DNA from 3 places in the Hoeflea sp. AS60 genome. Region 1 is predicted to be linked to each of the others. Evidence: riboswitches for the same ligand, from Rfam matches in the RefSeq annotation. Region 1 holds a riboswitch; each other region holds the start of a gene.
What was found. Region 1 has a riboswitch for cobalamin ahead of bluB (5,6-dimethylbenzimidazole synthase). Riboswitches for the same ligand answer to the same signal wherever they lie in the genome.

Region 1 (4,953 bases):
CCCATCCGTCGCGAGGGATCATGTCGCCGAAGAAATCGAAAAAATGTGGCAGCCGGTCCCAGAACTTGCCGGCATTGGTCTCGTTGGCAAACCATAGAGAACCCGCCAAAGCCATCATGAGAAGCGCAAGCCCCAGGCCTGTGTAGATACGCCGTTGCCGGGCCAAAGCCTGCCAGTGCCGCTCGGTCTCGATGACCATCTGTGAATGTCGGGGCGTTGTCATGATGAGGTCCTGTACTGACAGGTAAAACCGCGGCCCCTTGAACAAGGGACCGCGGCGATGTGATGCGGATGAGGCTTACGAGCCGATCTTGGCCTTGCGAGCGTCGATGATCGCCTGGTAGAACGAAGGATCAACTTCGGTATAGCCCTTGTAATCGCCGCCCTGGATCGCGGAGAAGCACTCCGGATCGCTTTCAGGCAGGGCCATCATGAAGTCCTTGAACTTGGTCTTCATGTCTGTATCCATCGTTGAGCGAACAACGATCGGACCGTTCGGGATCAGCGGCGACTTCCAGAGTTCGACCAGATCGCCCATATCGACGATGCCCTTGTCGACCATCTTCTTCAGGTTGCCGGAGGTATAGCCGTCCTTGAATTCGCCAACGCCCGAAGCCCAGGTTGTGCCAGCGTCGAAGTTGCCCTTGACCACTTCGAGGACGAGGTTTTCATGACCGCCGCCAAAGCCGGTTTCAGCGAAGAAATCGGCAATTGGCATGCCGATGGCAGCCGGCAGGGTAACCGACGGGATCAGAAAGCCCGAGGTGGAGTCCGGATCGGCAAAGCCGAGCTTCTTGCCCTTGAGGTCTTCAAGCTTGGTCATGCCTGAATCCTTGCGAGCGACCATCACCGAGTAGTAGCCGGTGGCGCCATCGGTCTGGATGGTGGTCAGGATAGGCTCGACTGCCTTCGGATCATCAAGATAGACCTTGGCGTAGCCAGATGCGCCGAGTTCGGCATAATCGAGCGTGCCACCAAGCAGGCCCTGGATAACGCCGTCATAATCGGCAGCGGGGAAAAGCGAAACCTTTTCAACGCCGAGAACGGCAGGCAGCTTTTCTGTCATGCACTGGAAACTGCGCAGACGGTCGGCTTCGTTTTCGCCACCGAGAATACCGATGCGGAAGTCCTTGAGGTCTTCAGCAACTGCAGGCTGGACAGCGATGACGGCAGCGAACGATGCCGCTGCGAGAAGGGCTTTCTTGATCATGGATCTGCTCCTGGTTCGGACCGGCGTCTTGCCGGCAATTCCGTGGGTTGAGCCTGTTACGCTGGCAAGGCGACCCCGGTGGCTGCAGTTCTCGCGCGAAGCGCGGGCTGCAGTGGACCGGTGGATTTCGGTTTGGCCGGCACAACTGGTTGACCGGCTGAAATGGATGTCGATGTGATGGATTCAGAGATTTCCGTGCCATCGTCGGAGGCGCCGTAGATCATCCGGACGGCTTCGGTGGTAAGTTCATCGGGCGGGCCATCGAAAACCACCTTGCCACCCGCCATGCCGATCACCCGCTCGCAATAGTGGCGCGCAGTATCAAGCGTATGCAGGTTGGTGATCACCGTGATGCCTTCACGTTCATTGATGTCCTTGAGCGCATCCATCACAATCTGCGCATTGAGCGGATCAAGCGAAGCGATCGGCTCATCAGCCAGGATCATCGATGGCGACTGCATCAGGGCCCGGGCAATGGCGACGCGCTGCTGCTGGCCACCAGACAGCGTGCCTGCCATCTGAAGCGCGGTCTGGGCGATGCCGAGCCGCTCCAGTGCGGCAAGCGCGTTGGCGCGCTCTTCGACAGTGAAGATGTTGAGAATGTTGAGCACTGTCGAACGGTGATTGAGGCGACCGAGCAAGACGTTGGTCAGCACATCAAGCCGCGGCACAAGATTGAACTGCTGGAAGATCATCGCACAATCACGATGCCAATTGCGGAGCCCGCCGCCATTCAGGCCCGAGACCGTCTTGCCCTTGAACCGGATCTCTCCGCTGCTCGACGGTGTCAAACGGTTGATCATGCGCAGAAGCGTGGACTTGCCTGCTCCCGAACGTCCAATGACGCCGACCATCTGGCCCTCGGGAATTGAGAGTGTGACTGCATCAACGGCTATGTTGTTGCCAAAACGGCGGGTCACATCGGTCAATTCAAGCATAAGCAAATCCTCTGAGATCACGTTTGGTTTTGTGACTTTCGAGGATTGGACTAGCCCAGCCATGTGAAGGCGCGATGTCGGTTTGATGTCAGTTTTGTTACGATCCACAGCCGTCCTGCCGAACAAGCAAAAACCCACATATTTCTGCAGTTTTGATGCTTGCACTCCGGCCACCGCCATGGCCCTATGCAAGTGTCTGGTGCCCGTGACATGCGGGAGAATCGGGAATTCGGTGAAAATCCGGAACGTGCCCAACGCTGTGACGGGGATGGTCTGAGCGACATGCCACTGGGAGAGACCCGGGAAGGCGCGCAGACCAGATGATCCGAAGTCAGAAGACCGGCCAGACGTCATAGCCTTTGAGCGCATGGACAGCGCTGCGGGGTGTTACGGATTGTTGGGGATCAAACAATGCCGAATACATCAATGCTGACTGCAGCCAGGGCTTTCGATACGGCTGAACGCGACGCCGTATACAAAGCCATCTTCACCCGCCGCGACGTGCGCGACCAGTTCCTGGCGACCCCTGTTCCTGATGACGTGGTGCGCCGTCTGCTGGAGGCCGCCCACAACGCGCCATCGGTCGGCTTCATGCAGCCGTGGAATTTCATAACTATCAGGGATCAAAGTGTTCGCGATCGTGTCGCCGACGCGTTCGGTCGCGCCAATGATGAAGCAGCCACAATGTTCCCTGAAGCGCGGCAATCGAAATACAAGTCGCTCAAGCTCGAGGGCATCCGCAAGGCGCCGCTCAATATCTGCGTCACCTGTGACCGTGATCGCGGTGGTGATGTCGTTCTGGGGCGAACCCACACTTCCAAAATGGATCTCTACAGCACCGTCTGCGCGGTGCAGAACCTATGGCTCGCGGCGCGCGCCGAAGGCATCGGCATGGGTTGGGTCAGCATCTTTCGCGACGCCGACCTCAAATCCATTCTCGGTATTCCCGACAGGATCGAGATCGTCGCCTATCTGTGTCTGGGCTATGTCGATGAGCTCTATGAGCGGCCAGAACTTGAGGTCAAAGGCTGGAACCGCAGACTGCCCCTCGATGAGCTGATTTTCGAGGAGTGCTGGCAGGGAGAGATTTAACCGCCGTGGCGCTCGAGAAATTCCTCGGCCGGCAGCGACCGGAAATCCTTGAGCGCGGCATGAAGCCGGTCATGCTCCCAGTCCCACCAGGCGAGCGCATCGAGACGGCTGGCGATATCATCGGAAAAACGCTGCCTGATCGTGCGTGCCGGCACACCGACGGCGATGGCGAAATCGGCGACATCTCTTGTTACCACCGCGTTGGCGCCGATGCTGGCGCCATTGCCGATTTTCACGCCCGGCATCACAACCGCGCCGTGCCCGATCCAGCTGTCGTGACCGATCGTTATCCCCTGCCCGGCGCGCCAGTCAAAGAACTCCTGATCATCTGCCGCACCGTCAAAATACCACGACGACCGGTAACTGAAATGATGCAAGGACGCCCGCTCCATCGGGTGCATGCTGGCATAGATCCGCACATGGGAAGCGATGTTGGCGAATTTGCCGATATTGGCATACGCAATTTGCGTGTTCTCGACGCAGTAGGAATAGTCGCCCATGGTTGAATGCGCCACGGTGCAGTTGGCGCCGACTTCGGTGTAGCGTCCAAGCGTCGAATCCACGATCTTGGCGGTGGAGTGCACCAGAGGCGTATCAGACAATCTGGTCATGCAGCAGACTTTCCAGTGGCAAAGGCGGAGACGTCGATGACGTGATCAGCCACTGCATTGCGCACGTCATGATCGTGGAAAATCCCGAGAAGTGCTGCACCATCGGCCTTCTTGCGGGCGATCAGGCTGATGACCACCTCACGGTTGGCCGCATCGAGCGACGCCGTCGGCTCGTCAAGCAGCAGCACCGGATGATCGGTGATGAAACCGCGCGCAATGTTGACGCGTTGCTGTTCGCCGCCCGAAAACGTCGCCGGCGGCAGCGACCAGAGTTTTTCGGGAAGATTGAGTTCGGTAAACAGCTCTCGCGCCCGTTCATGCGCTGTCTCCTGCGCCACACCGCGGATCATCAGTGGCTCCGCAGCCACATCCAGCGCCGAAACCCGCGGCACCGCGCGCAAAAACTGGCTGACATAACCGATCGTGTCGCGCCGGATCTCCAGCACAGTGCGCGGAGATGAACTGGCGATATCGATGTGACGGCCATGGTGCTGCACCAGGATCTGGCCGCTGTCGCAGCCGTAATTGCCGTACAGCATCTTCAGGATCGAGCTCTTGCCGACGCCTGACGGGCCGCCAAGCACCGCGCATGATCCGGCCTTGAGCGAGAATGATACATTGGCGACAACCGGCAATTCGACGCCGCCGCGCATGTGCATGATGAAGGTTTTTTGAACTTCCGAGGCAACAAGCAGCGTGTTCATGGGTCAGACCTGCAGAATAGAGGAAACAAGAAGCTGGGTGTAGGGCGCGCGCGGGTCATCAAGCACCCGGTCGGTGAGACCAGCCTCGATAACCTTGCCCTCCTTCATCACGATCATCCGGTCTGACAAAAGCCGCGCCACAGCGAGATCGTGGGTAACCACCACAACGGCAAGACCGAGATCGGAAACCAGTCCGCGCAAAAGATCAAGAAGCCGCGCCTGTACCGAAACATCAAGCCCGCCTGTCGGTTCATCCATGAACACGAGCCGCGGCTCGGTCACCAGATTGCGGGCGATCTGCAGCCGCTGGCGCATGCCGCCAGAGAAGGTGCGCGGCTGGTCATCGACCCGGTCTTCATCGATTTCGACCCGAGACAGCCATTCAATCGCGGTTGAGC
Region 2 (4,953 bases), on a different contig from region 1:
CCGGGCGGTCGATCCTGCCGACGAACTGCGCATCCAGACCATCATCAAGGCCGAGGCCCAAGGCGCTATCGAAGCGCACGATATCCGGACCCGCATGGCTGGCCGGGTGTCGTTCGTCGAGTTTCACCTGGTGGTGGACGGCAACATGAGTGTTGAGGAATCACACCGGATTTGCGACCGGCTCGAGTCAGCACTCCGCAATGGGGTCGAAGGCATTCGGGTGATCATCCATGTGGAACCCAGTCACAAGGCCAAGGACGAAGGCGTTCTGTTGACCTGAGAATAGAGCGGGCCGGTTGTGATCAGCTTGCCGATTGAAAGCCGGCGTTCTCGATTATGCGCCGAACCGCTCCAGCGCCATGTGAAACATGCCCGCATCCACATTTCCGCCGGAGATGGTGACAATCACATCCTCTCCCTCGATTTCATCGGCATGAAACAAGGCGGCCGCCAGGGCGACTGCGCCTCCGGGTTCGGCAACCAGTTTGAGCCGCGAAAACGCAAACGCCATGGCCTGCAGCGCCTCATCCTCACTCACCGCCAGGCCCGGGCCTGCAAGCCGCGACAGGATCGGGAATGTCAGATCGCCGGGCTGCGGGGTGAGGATTGCGTCGCAAAGCGAGCCAGACATCCGACTGTTGCGCTCGATGGTGCCGGAAGCCAGGCTGCGAGCCATGTCATCAAATCCTTCGGGCTCCGCCGTACGTACCCGAAGCTTTGGAGCGTTAGCCTCCAAAGCCAGTGCAATGCCTGAGGCAAATCCACCGCCGCCGCAGCAGACAAGGATATCCGCTTGCGAAATGCCTTCCGCAGCTGCCTGTTCGGCGATTTCCAACCCACAGGTGCCCTGACCGGCAATCACCATCGGGTCATCGAAGGGTTTGATCAGCGTCAGGCCGTGCTCCGCCGTCAGCCGGGCGCAGATCTCGTCCCGGTCCTCTGTGGCGCGGTCGTAGAGAACCACTTCCGCACCCAAGGTACGGGTATTGTCGATTTTCATCTTTGGTGCGTCGGATGGCATGAGGATGATAGCGCGTGCGCCGTGCCGCGCAGCAGCCAAAGCCACACCCTGGGCATGGTTGCCGCTGGAAAAGGCGATGACGCCGCGTGCCCGAAGGTCAGGGGCCATCCCCGACAGCGCCGACCATCCGCCGCGAAACTTGAAACTGCCTGTGTGTTGCAGGCATTCCGCTTTGACCCAGACGCGTCGGCCTGCAATCTCATCGAGGAACGGAGAGTTGAGCAAGGGCGTGCGGCGGACATGGCCTTCAAGCCGGGCTTGCGCTTCGCGGATCATCTCGATGTTCATCTGTTTCCCAATCTGAATGGCCGGCCTGTGTGCGATTGAAAAATCACGCGGAACTTACGCCGTTTGAGGCAGTATGCGGCAGGCCTGACAGATGGGTACAATCAATTGATTTCATGGGACACAAAAAACGCCGCGCGAGGCTGGCTCACGCGGCGTATCACTTGGTATGGCTCGCTTGCTCAGGCAGCGTGGCCGTAAACCCGGTTGCTGACAATCGGAGTGCCATCAAGCTTGTGCCAGTTCTTGGCGATAGCCAGAACGCCGAGATCGGCGAGCGGCTCGACAATCACGACCAGCATGTAAGCGCCACCGAAGGCCGCGATCTGCGACAGATTTTCAACGCCAAAGCCGTGGCCATAAAGTGCCCAGAAACCGACCCACATGACAATGCCACCCTGGTAGCTGGTCGAAAGCGCAAGCGCCTGCTTGTAGGACACATCCTTGTAGGCGGTCGCCGCCGGGATGATCCGCTTGGCAATGAGCGACATTGCGTAGAGCGGCACCAGCAATGTGGTGACGTTCATGCCATATTGCGGCAGATCGAAGGGAGCGAAAAGCACGCCCTGGATCAAAAGACCCAAAGCCAGGCCTATCGCTGCCGGACCGGCGCCGAACATCAGGTAAAGCGTCGAGCCGAGGATGAGGTGGACTTCCGAGACGCCAACAGCGTGATGCGGAAACACTTCAAAGAACGTGAAGACGAGAAGCGTGGTGATCACCGAGCGCATCGCCAGCGCGGTTGCGCCGCCATCCTCGCGGATCGTGTCCCAGGACATCTTCAGTGTCAGGCCGCCTGCCGCAGCCGCGGTTGCGTAGCTCAAAGCCAGTTTTGCGCCGTCTACGACGCCGGGTTCAATATGCATTTCTAAGCCCTTTCTGCACCCATCGTGCAAGAGGTTGGAGTTGGAAACCCGCGACTGCGGATTCCATAGTCCGGGCAGGTCTCCTGGCTTGCGCTTGATCGCCGTCATCCGCCTTCCCGGGGGATCCCCAGTGGCATTATGGATGCGACTCACGCTCACAGTTGCGAGGGCAGCCACGGATCGGGCCCTGTTTCAGGTCGTCCCTACCGTGTTCCCCTTTAATCCCGAAAGCTTGGCCTTCATGGAACCCGAACAAGCAATTCGTATTCTGGAGCTGACCAGATAGCAATCTGAAAACACGACGTTTTAAGCCGCATCCCGCAACTTTGCAGCTTTTCCGTGGGGCAGGCTGCCGAGGCGGATTGCCCGTGTTGGAGCTGACTGTTACTCAATCTTCATGAGGACTGAAAACACCGACTTTCCGCACTGGCTCGGCCCCGGGCTGGCAACCCTTGGTGTCATCGCAGCATCGGTCGGGTTCGGATTGGTCCCGTATTTTGCCCGTTCGCTGACTGCTGAAGGCATCGCGCCGCACGCCATTGCCTTTTTCCGGTATGCTTTTGCGGCAATTGTACTTGTGCCCTTCGTCTGGCGCGCCAGGGCCAGATGGCCTGCTCTGCTCTGGGGCCTGATCGCCGGTGTCGGCATGGGCGTGGGGTGGATCGGTTATGTTCGCGCGGTGGAGATTGTTCCCGTGTCGACAGCGGGCATTCTCTACATGACATACCCGGTGTTTACGCTGCTGATTGCCTGGCTGATGTTCGGAGATAAGCCGGGTCGCCGCGCCGTTCTGGCGTCACTGATGATCATCGCGGCAGCTGCACTTGCCACCTCACCGGGTGCAGTGACTGTCGATCAGATGCCCGCCCTGATTTTGTCGTTGGCAGCGCCTCTGGGATTCGGGTTTGGCATCAATGTGCTGGTGCACAAGCTCACAGTGCTCAATCCGGTGGCGCGCATCGCCTGCGTCAGTCTCGGTTCTGTGCTAGGGCTTTTGCCATTGATGATCGCCACGCCGATTGCAGCGCTTGTCCCCGGCACTGTGTCAGGCTGGTGGCTTGTGGCTGGCATCGCCTTTGGTTCGGCGCTTGTTCCACAACTTCTCTACACCGTCGCTGCGCCCGCCATAGGCACCGCACGGACTGCGATTGCCGGAAGTTTCGAGCTGCCGACAATGTTTCTGGTGGGGTGGTTTGCCTTTGCGGAGCCGATCGGCTTGGCGCAGTGGATTGCCTGCGCCATCGTCATTTCGGCAATTGCGCTGACGCCGGGAAAGTCCATTCGCAGTGTGGCTGCGAGCCTTCCGGGTGAGGAGAAAGAGCGCATATTCAGTTAAGCTTGTTTGCTGCGATGCAGCGAAAATCTGCCCCCTGCCTTGACACAGCCGCAATTATCAGGCCTAAGAGGCGCAACTGGATAGGGGCCAAATCGGCCGCTGCACGCCTCCTTAGAGTCGAGATGAGCGTGTTCTGACTTCCCCTAACGTCCACCTTGAAATTTCGCGTCGGCCAGCGGCGATGCGCCCAACCCGAACTCCTCCGATTGCGGTCATGCCGTAGCCGGCGGGAATTTTGTGATCGGGCATGGTCCGCGAATGGCAGCGCGCAAGCGCTCCCCCGACGTATTGCCCAAAATTCGAAAGTTATACCATGTTGTTTTCCGAACTCGGTCTGTCCAAGGCCCTCCTCGACACGCTTGATGGTCTTCACCTGACCACACCGACACCGATCCAGGTGCAGGCTATCCCTCCCGTTCTCGAAGGCCGTGACGTTATCGGCCTGGCGCAGACCGGCACCGGCAAGACCGCAGCGTTCTCGCTGCCGATCCTGCATCGCCTCGCGCCCGGCAAGAAAGCCGCGCCGAAGAAAGTCCGTGCGCTGATCCTTTCGCCGACCCGCGAACTGTCCGCCCAGATTGCCCGGAGCGTCAAGGACTACGGTCGCAAGCTGCATCTGACCTCGTCCGTTGTTGTTGGCGGTGTTTCGATCCGCCCGCAGATCAAGGCGCTGGCTGGCGGTATCGATATTCTCATCGCCACCCCGGGCCGGCTGATGGACCTGATCGAGCAGCGCGCTGTCTCGCTCAACGAAATTGAAGTCGTGGTGCTCGACGAGGCTGACCAGATGCTCGACATCGGCTTCATGCCGGCGATCAAGCGCATTCTCGCGATGACGCCGCAAAATCGCCAGACCCTGTTGTTCTCGGCGACCATGCCCAAGGAAATCCGCCAGCTGTCCGACCGTCATCTGAAGGACCCGATCGAAGTGTCGGTGATTCCTGCCAAGAAGACTGCCGACCGCGTCGAGCATTCGGTCATGCACATGCCGACACCTGCCAAGATGGGCGCACTGGCTTCGCTGATCCGTGACCGCAAGGGCGAACGCGTGATCGTGTTCACCCGCACCAAGCGCGGCGCCGACAAGGCCGTCAAGCGGCTTGAAACGGATGGCTTCAACGCAGCCGCCATCCACGGCAACAAGTCTCAGGGCCAGCGCGAACGCGCGCTTGCAGGTTTCCGCGCCGGCACCGTGCCTGTGCTGATCGCCACCGACATTGCTGCCCGTGGCATTGACGTGCCGGGCGTGACCCTGGTGGTCAATTACGAGCTGCCGAATGTGCCGGAAGTTTATGTTCACCGCATCGGCCGCACCGCGCGCGCTGGCGCTGAAGGCACTGCCGTGACCTTCTGTGCACCAGACGAACGTTCGCTTCTGCGCGACATCGAAAAGATGCTGAAGACAGAGATTCCGGTCGAAAAGGCGCCTGAAGGCACCTATGTCG
Region 3 (4,953 bases), on a different contig from region 1:
ACCGGAAGCGCGTTGACGCCCTCGGCTTTCAATGCGTCGCACAAGGCTGCGACGGGTGCCGTCTGCCCGCTCTGCACCAGCGCCCGGTAAAAGCAGACTGCCGCCACCGGCGCGCCGTGGGTCCAGTCCCGCTTGACGTCGGCAAGCCCCGGATTTCCAGTGTTCGGATGCCACAACCCGGCTTTCAGCAGCGGTGCTGCCGGTCCGGGTCGCTCGCCGCCTTCAATCAGTGCTTCGGCATAGGTGATCAGCCCGCGCGCATTCTCGGCCCCACCCTCGATCAGGTAAGCCCAAAGCTGATCCCGCGCCGCATGATCCAGCGTCGACAGCGGCTCCAGCCCCGCATCAGGCCGGTCATCGCCGGGAAGCGCTGCAATCTTGAAACCATGCGCGACGGAGGCCGCATGCAGGCTCTCGAGCGCATAGGCGAAATAGCTGGCCCCGCCGAGTGCGCGCACGATCACCAGCTTCGCCTTCGGCGCCATCCTGGCGACAAAGGTGTCGACCGACATCGGGTGCTTGAGATCGGAAAGACTCGCCAGCCGCCACTTCAGCTGGCCAGTCGTCTGTCGTGCTGCGGCAATGCTCGCAAGCTCGGTGTCCGCCGCACTCAGGAACAGAATGTCGCCCGGGCTCTGGCCAAGATCGACGGCCTCATTGCCGTCGCTCAGGCTTCCCTTCTGTGCGACAAGAAGATGCATCCTGCTTAACCGGCGAGCCCGGCCAGGCTCTCGCGAATGGCAGCCTCGTCAATGTCATGCAGTCCGATGACGACGAGCCTGGTTTCCCGAGCCTCTCCGGCAGCCCATGGCCGGTCGAAATGCGTGTCGATCCGGCTTCCGACCGCCTGCACCACCATCCGCATAGGCTTGCCGGAAATGTCGGCAAAACCCTTGAGCCGCAGAATGTCGTGCGAAACGATCAGAGCCTTTAGGCCTTCGCTGAAGGCGGCCGCATCGCTGACCGGACCAAGCGAAACGACAAAGCTCTCGAACTCATCATGATCATGCTCATGGCCGTCCGCATGATGCAGCTCATGGTGCGACTTGCGGTTCGAAATATCGTCTTCGGTGCCGATACCCAGACCGAGCAGCACCTCTGGCGCCACCTCGCCCTGCCGCGCTTCGACGAAAATCGGCTTGCGCGACATGTGCTCCGATATTCCGGCGCGAACGCCTTCAAGATCTTCAGCGCTGATCAGATCGGCCTTGTTGAGAATGATCAGGTCGGCAGCGGTCAGCTGGTCCTCGAACAATTCCTCCAGCGGGCTTTCATGATCGAGTCCGTCATCCGCCAGCCGTTGCGCGTCAAGCTTGTCGTGATCGTGGGCGAAGCGGCCGGCAGCGACAGCGGCACTGTCAACGACCGTCACCACGCCATCGACGGTCACCTGCGTCTTGATGCCAGGCCAGTTGAAGGCCGCGACCAGCGGCTGCGGCAATGCAAGACCGGATGTCTCGATGACGATATGGTCAGGACGATCCTTGCGCGCCAGCAGCTTTTCCATGGTCGGGATGAAATCATCAGCCACGGTGCAGCAGATGCAGCCATTGGTCAGCTCGACAATGTCTTCCTCGCGGCACACTTCCTCGCCGCAGCCCTTGAGCACATCACCATCGACGCCCAGATCGCCGAATTCATTGATGATCAGCGCAATCCGCTTGCCCTTGGCGTTGGACAGCATGTGCCGGATCAGCGTGGTCTTGCCCGCGCCGAGAAAGCCGGTGATCACGGTTGCAGGAATTTTTGAACCCATCATGGCGTCAGCCCTTCATTTTGAGTGGCAGGCCGGCGGCGACGAAATAGACTTCGTCGGCCAGGCTTGCGATTAACTGGTGGAGGCGGCCGGCATGATCGCGAAACGCCCGCGCCATGGCATTGTCAGGCACGATGCCCAGCCCCACCTCATTCGATACAAAGACCACAGGCCCCTCAAGCGAAGGCAGTGATCCGGCAAGTTCGTCAAACGCGGCGTCGATGTCGTGCTCGCCGAGCATAAGATTGGTGACCCACAGGGTGAGGCAATCGACCAGCACCGGACGGTCGGCGCGTGTATTGGCTTCAAGCGACTTCGCCAGTTCCAGATGAGCCTCGATAGTCTCCCAGCCCTGCCCGCGCCGGTCCTGGTGTGAGGCAATGCGGTCGCGCATTTCGTCATCCCAGGCCTGACCCGTTGCCAGGTACAATCTTGATCCGGAGGCGCGTTCGACCAGGCCTTCGGCAAAACCGGATTTGCCCGAGCGGGCACCGCCCAGCACAAGCGTCACCTTTGGCAGACCGTCTGTCACGCCGCTCTTTCCTCGGGCACCCGAGACAGGAAATACCCCAGCAACCCGCCAAGCAGCAGCCAGAAGAACAAGGTTGTTGCAAGCGAGGCCGCAGCATAGGCAGAGGCGATATAGGCGGGTACTTCGCTCGACAGATCTTCGGGAATTGGCGAGCCCCAGATATGCGGTGCAACGATGATCACAACGCCCAGCACCTTGATCGGCCATTCTGGCCGCATGGCGAGACACCAGATCCCCACCGCTGAGGCGAGCACCGCAATCATCCACCAGCCCTGACGGTCACCAAGGTCGGCATAGGGAAAACCCGGAACCGCCGGTGGCAGGCTCATCGCAGGCGCAAGCTGGACGCAGAACCAGGCCGCTGCTCCCAGAAGAACACCCCGCGTGAGAGCTTGGCGGCCCCCGGGGAAATCCATCCCCGTCAGTAACGCCACGGCAGCGAGCATCAGCGCGAAGCCCGCTCCGGCAACCAGATTGGCAAGGATCGTATCGCCAAGCCGGCCAAAGCCAAGCATCGACCCATCATCACTATGGCCGTGATCTCCCGCATGTTCATGCGCGGGCTCGGCAGCACTGTGAGAATGGCCAGCTTCGCCATTCTCGTAGGCTTCCGCCTGCATGATCAGCGGAATGGTTTTGACATATTGGGCGGGCGTCATTGCGAAACCCGCAATGAGCCCGGCGGCAAGAGCCGCCAGGAGCAACCTGACAATCATAGGATCAATCCCTTAGTGGCAGGGAAAGCCGTAGGAATGACGGGTGTCGTGCGCTGCATCGTGCAGCGCCTGAGAGTTGGCGAGGCCAACCCCGAACACCAGTATGGAACCGATGACCAGCGCCATCAGTCCGGCAACAGTGCGCGCACCGATGCGATCGGTGAGTGAAAGCGTTTGAATCTTAACAGCCATGACAACCTCCGTGAATGGCTTCGGGAGAATACCTCTCCCAAAGGTCCGGCTCTCAACCGGTGCGAATGGCAGGTCTCCTGGCTCACGGGTCGCGTCGACGTTGCCGTCGAACATCAGCAAATGCCAACCTTCCCGACGTTTATGGCGGTCATGAAAACGGGACGATTCGTAGACAAAGAGGCGTCCGCGCCGATTGATCATGCCGCCACGTCAGTGGCGTTTCCGGTCCGGAGCTTCAAGTTGACGGAAAGACACCATTGTCTCCCGTCACTCTGGCATTCCGTGCCGGTGACATTTGCCTCGCCGCTCTACAGTCGCGGGGTCGGCTGCGATAAGGATGCCCTGATTGGGTCCACCCCGTCGCATTCCCTTTTGATCCTGAAAACCAGTTCGGTTTTCTGGAACCATTCGAACTTCAATTGATAGGGCTGACGCGGCGGGCTGTCAATCGCAGCTGCGCCATTGCCGCTTCCATCAGCGACCGATCTGAGCGGAAGCTTCCATCAGCCGTTCAAAGCCGACGAGTCGGTCAAGTTCACCGGCAATTTCATCGAGCGCCTTGTCCACATCGGCGCGGAAATTGGTCTCCCCGCCCCGAATGCCAAATTCCGCGAGGAGCTTCGCGCGGTAGGAATCCGAATCGAACAGGCCGTGCAGATAGGTCCCAGATACCTTGCCGTCGGCTGATATCGCGCCGTCGGGACGGCCATCGAGAAGCGTCATCGGCCGGGCACTATCCGGACCGCGACTGATACCGAGATGAATCTCGTAGCCCGACAAGCCCACATCGTACTCGGCGGACCGGGCTTCGATGTTGCGGACAGTCTTTTCGGGCGCCATCTCGGTGTCGATATCGAGCAACCCGAGCCCCTCGGCAGATGTCGCGCCACCTTCAAGCCCCTGCGGATCCAGCACACTCTGTCCCAGCATCTGGTAACCGCCGCAAATACCGATTATGCGACCGCCGCGCCGGCGGTGCGCCTGCAGATCTTTGTCCCAGCCCTGCTGACGGAAATCGTTGAGATCGGAAATCGTCGATTTCGACCCCGGCAGGATAACAAGACCGGCATCTTCGGGCAGCCGCTCACCGGGCCGCACGAACACGAGTTCGACTTCCGGTTCGGCCTTGAGCGGGTCGAAATCGTCGAAATTGGCGATCCGCGACAAGATTGGTACTGCCACCTTGAGCGCCCGCGCGTCTCCCCGGACCAGCCGCTCGAGTGCCACCGAATCCTCAGCAGGCAGTCGCGCTGCGGCTTTCAGCCATGGTATCACACCAAGACACGACCAACCGGTAAAACCGTCGACAGCAGCAATGCCGTCATCAAACAGGCTGACATCACCGCGAAACTTGTTGATGAGGTAGCCAACGATCATCGCCCGGTCTTCGTCGGGCAGGATTGTGTGGGTCCCGACCAGCGATGCGATCACCCCTCCCCGGTCGATGTCACCGACCAGCACCACCGGAACCCGGGCCGATGTCGCAAATCCCATATTGGCGATATCGCCTGGTCTGAGATTGATTTCCGCCGGAGAGCCGGCGCCTTCAACCAGCACAAGATCCGCCTGCTCCGATACACGGCCGAAACTGTCGAGGACCGCCGCCATCAGCTGGGGCTTGAGCTTCTGGTAATCGCGGCCCTTTGCATGCCCGAAGACCTTGCCCTGAACCACCACTTGCGAACCGGTTTCCGATTGAGGTTTGAGCAGCACCGGGTTCATGTGCACACTGGCAGGCACCCGGCAGGCCAGTGCCT

Region 2: it holds a riboswitch for cobalamin, as region 1 does, so the genes downstream of both, WNZ14_RS19980 (energy-coupling factor ABC transporter permease) here and bluB (5,6-dimethylbenzimidazole synthase) in region 1, are expected to answer to the same signal.
Region 3: it holds a riboswitch for cobalamin, as region 1 does, so the genes downstream of both, WNZ14_RS20765 (CbtB-domain containing protein) here and bluB (5,6-dimethylbenzimidazole synthase) in region 1, are expected to answer to the same signal.

The regions. Positions count from the first base shown of each region.
Region 1 covers NZ_JBBMQP010000002.1:211,417-216,369, reverse strand. The annotation lists gene phnE (phosphonate ABC transporter, permease protein PhnE) at 1-223, opposite strand, end outside; gene phnD (phosphonate ABC transporter substrate-binding protein) at 299-1,210, opposite strand; gene phnC (phosphonate ABC transporter ATP-binding protein) at 1,267-2,148, opposite strand; cobalamin riboswitch at 2,329-2,511, shown strand; gene bluB (5,6-dimethylbenzimidazole synthase) at 2,560-3,240, shown strand; gene WNZ14_RS11295 (DapH/DapD/GlmU-related protein) at 3,237-3,851, opposite strand; gene phnL (phosphonate C-P lyase system protein PhnL) at 3,848-4,555, opposite strand; gene phnK (phosphonate C-P lyase system protein PhnK) at 4,559-4,953, opposite strand, start outside.
Region 2 covers NZ_JBBMQP010000003.1:174,456-179,408, reverse strand. The annotation lists gene WNZ14_RS19990 (cation diffusion facilitator family transporter) at 1-280, shown strand, start outside; gene WNZ14_RS19985 (threonine/serine dehydratase) at 335-1,309, opposite strand; gene WNZ14_RS19980 (energy-coupling factor ABC transporter permease) at 1,489-2,172, opposite strand; cobalamin riboswitch at 2,228-2,439, opposite strand; gene WNZ14_RS19975 (DMT family transporter) at 2,570-3,508, shown strand; gene WNZ14_RS19970 (DEAD/DEAH box helicase) at 3,822-4,953, shown strand, end outside.
Region 3 covers NZ_JBBMQP010000004.1:72,284-77,236, reverse strand. The annotation lists gene cobN (cobaltochelatase subunit CobN) at 1-701, opposite strand, end outside; gene cobW (cobalamin biosynthesis protein CobW) at 707-1,759, opposite strand; gene cobU (bifunctional adenosylcobinamide kinase/adenosylcobinamide-phosphate guanylyltransferase) at 1,764-2,288, opposite strand; gene WNZ14_RS20770 (CbtA family protein) at 2,285-3,004, opposite strand; gene WNZ14_RS20765 (CbtB-domain containing protein) at 3,017-3,196, opposite strand; cobalamin riboswitch at 3,246-3,620, opposite strand; gene WNZ14_RS20760 (cobyric acid synthase) at 3,671-4,953, opposite strand, start outside.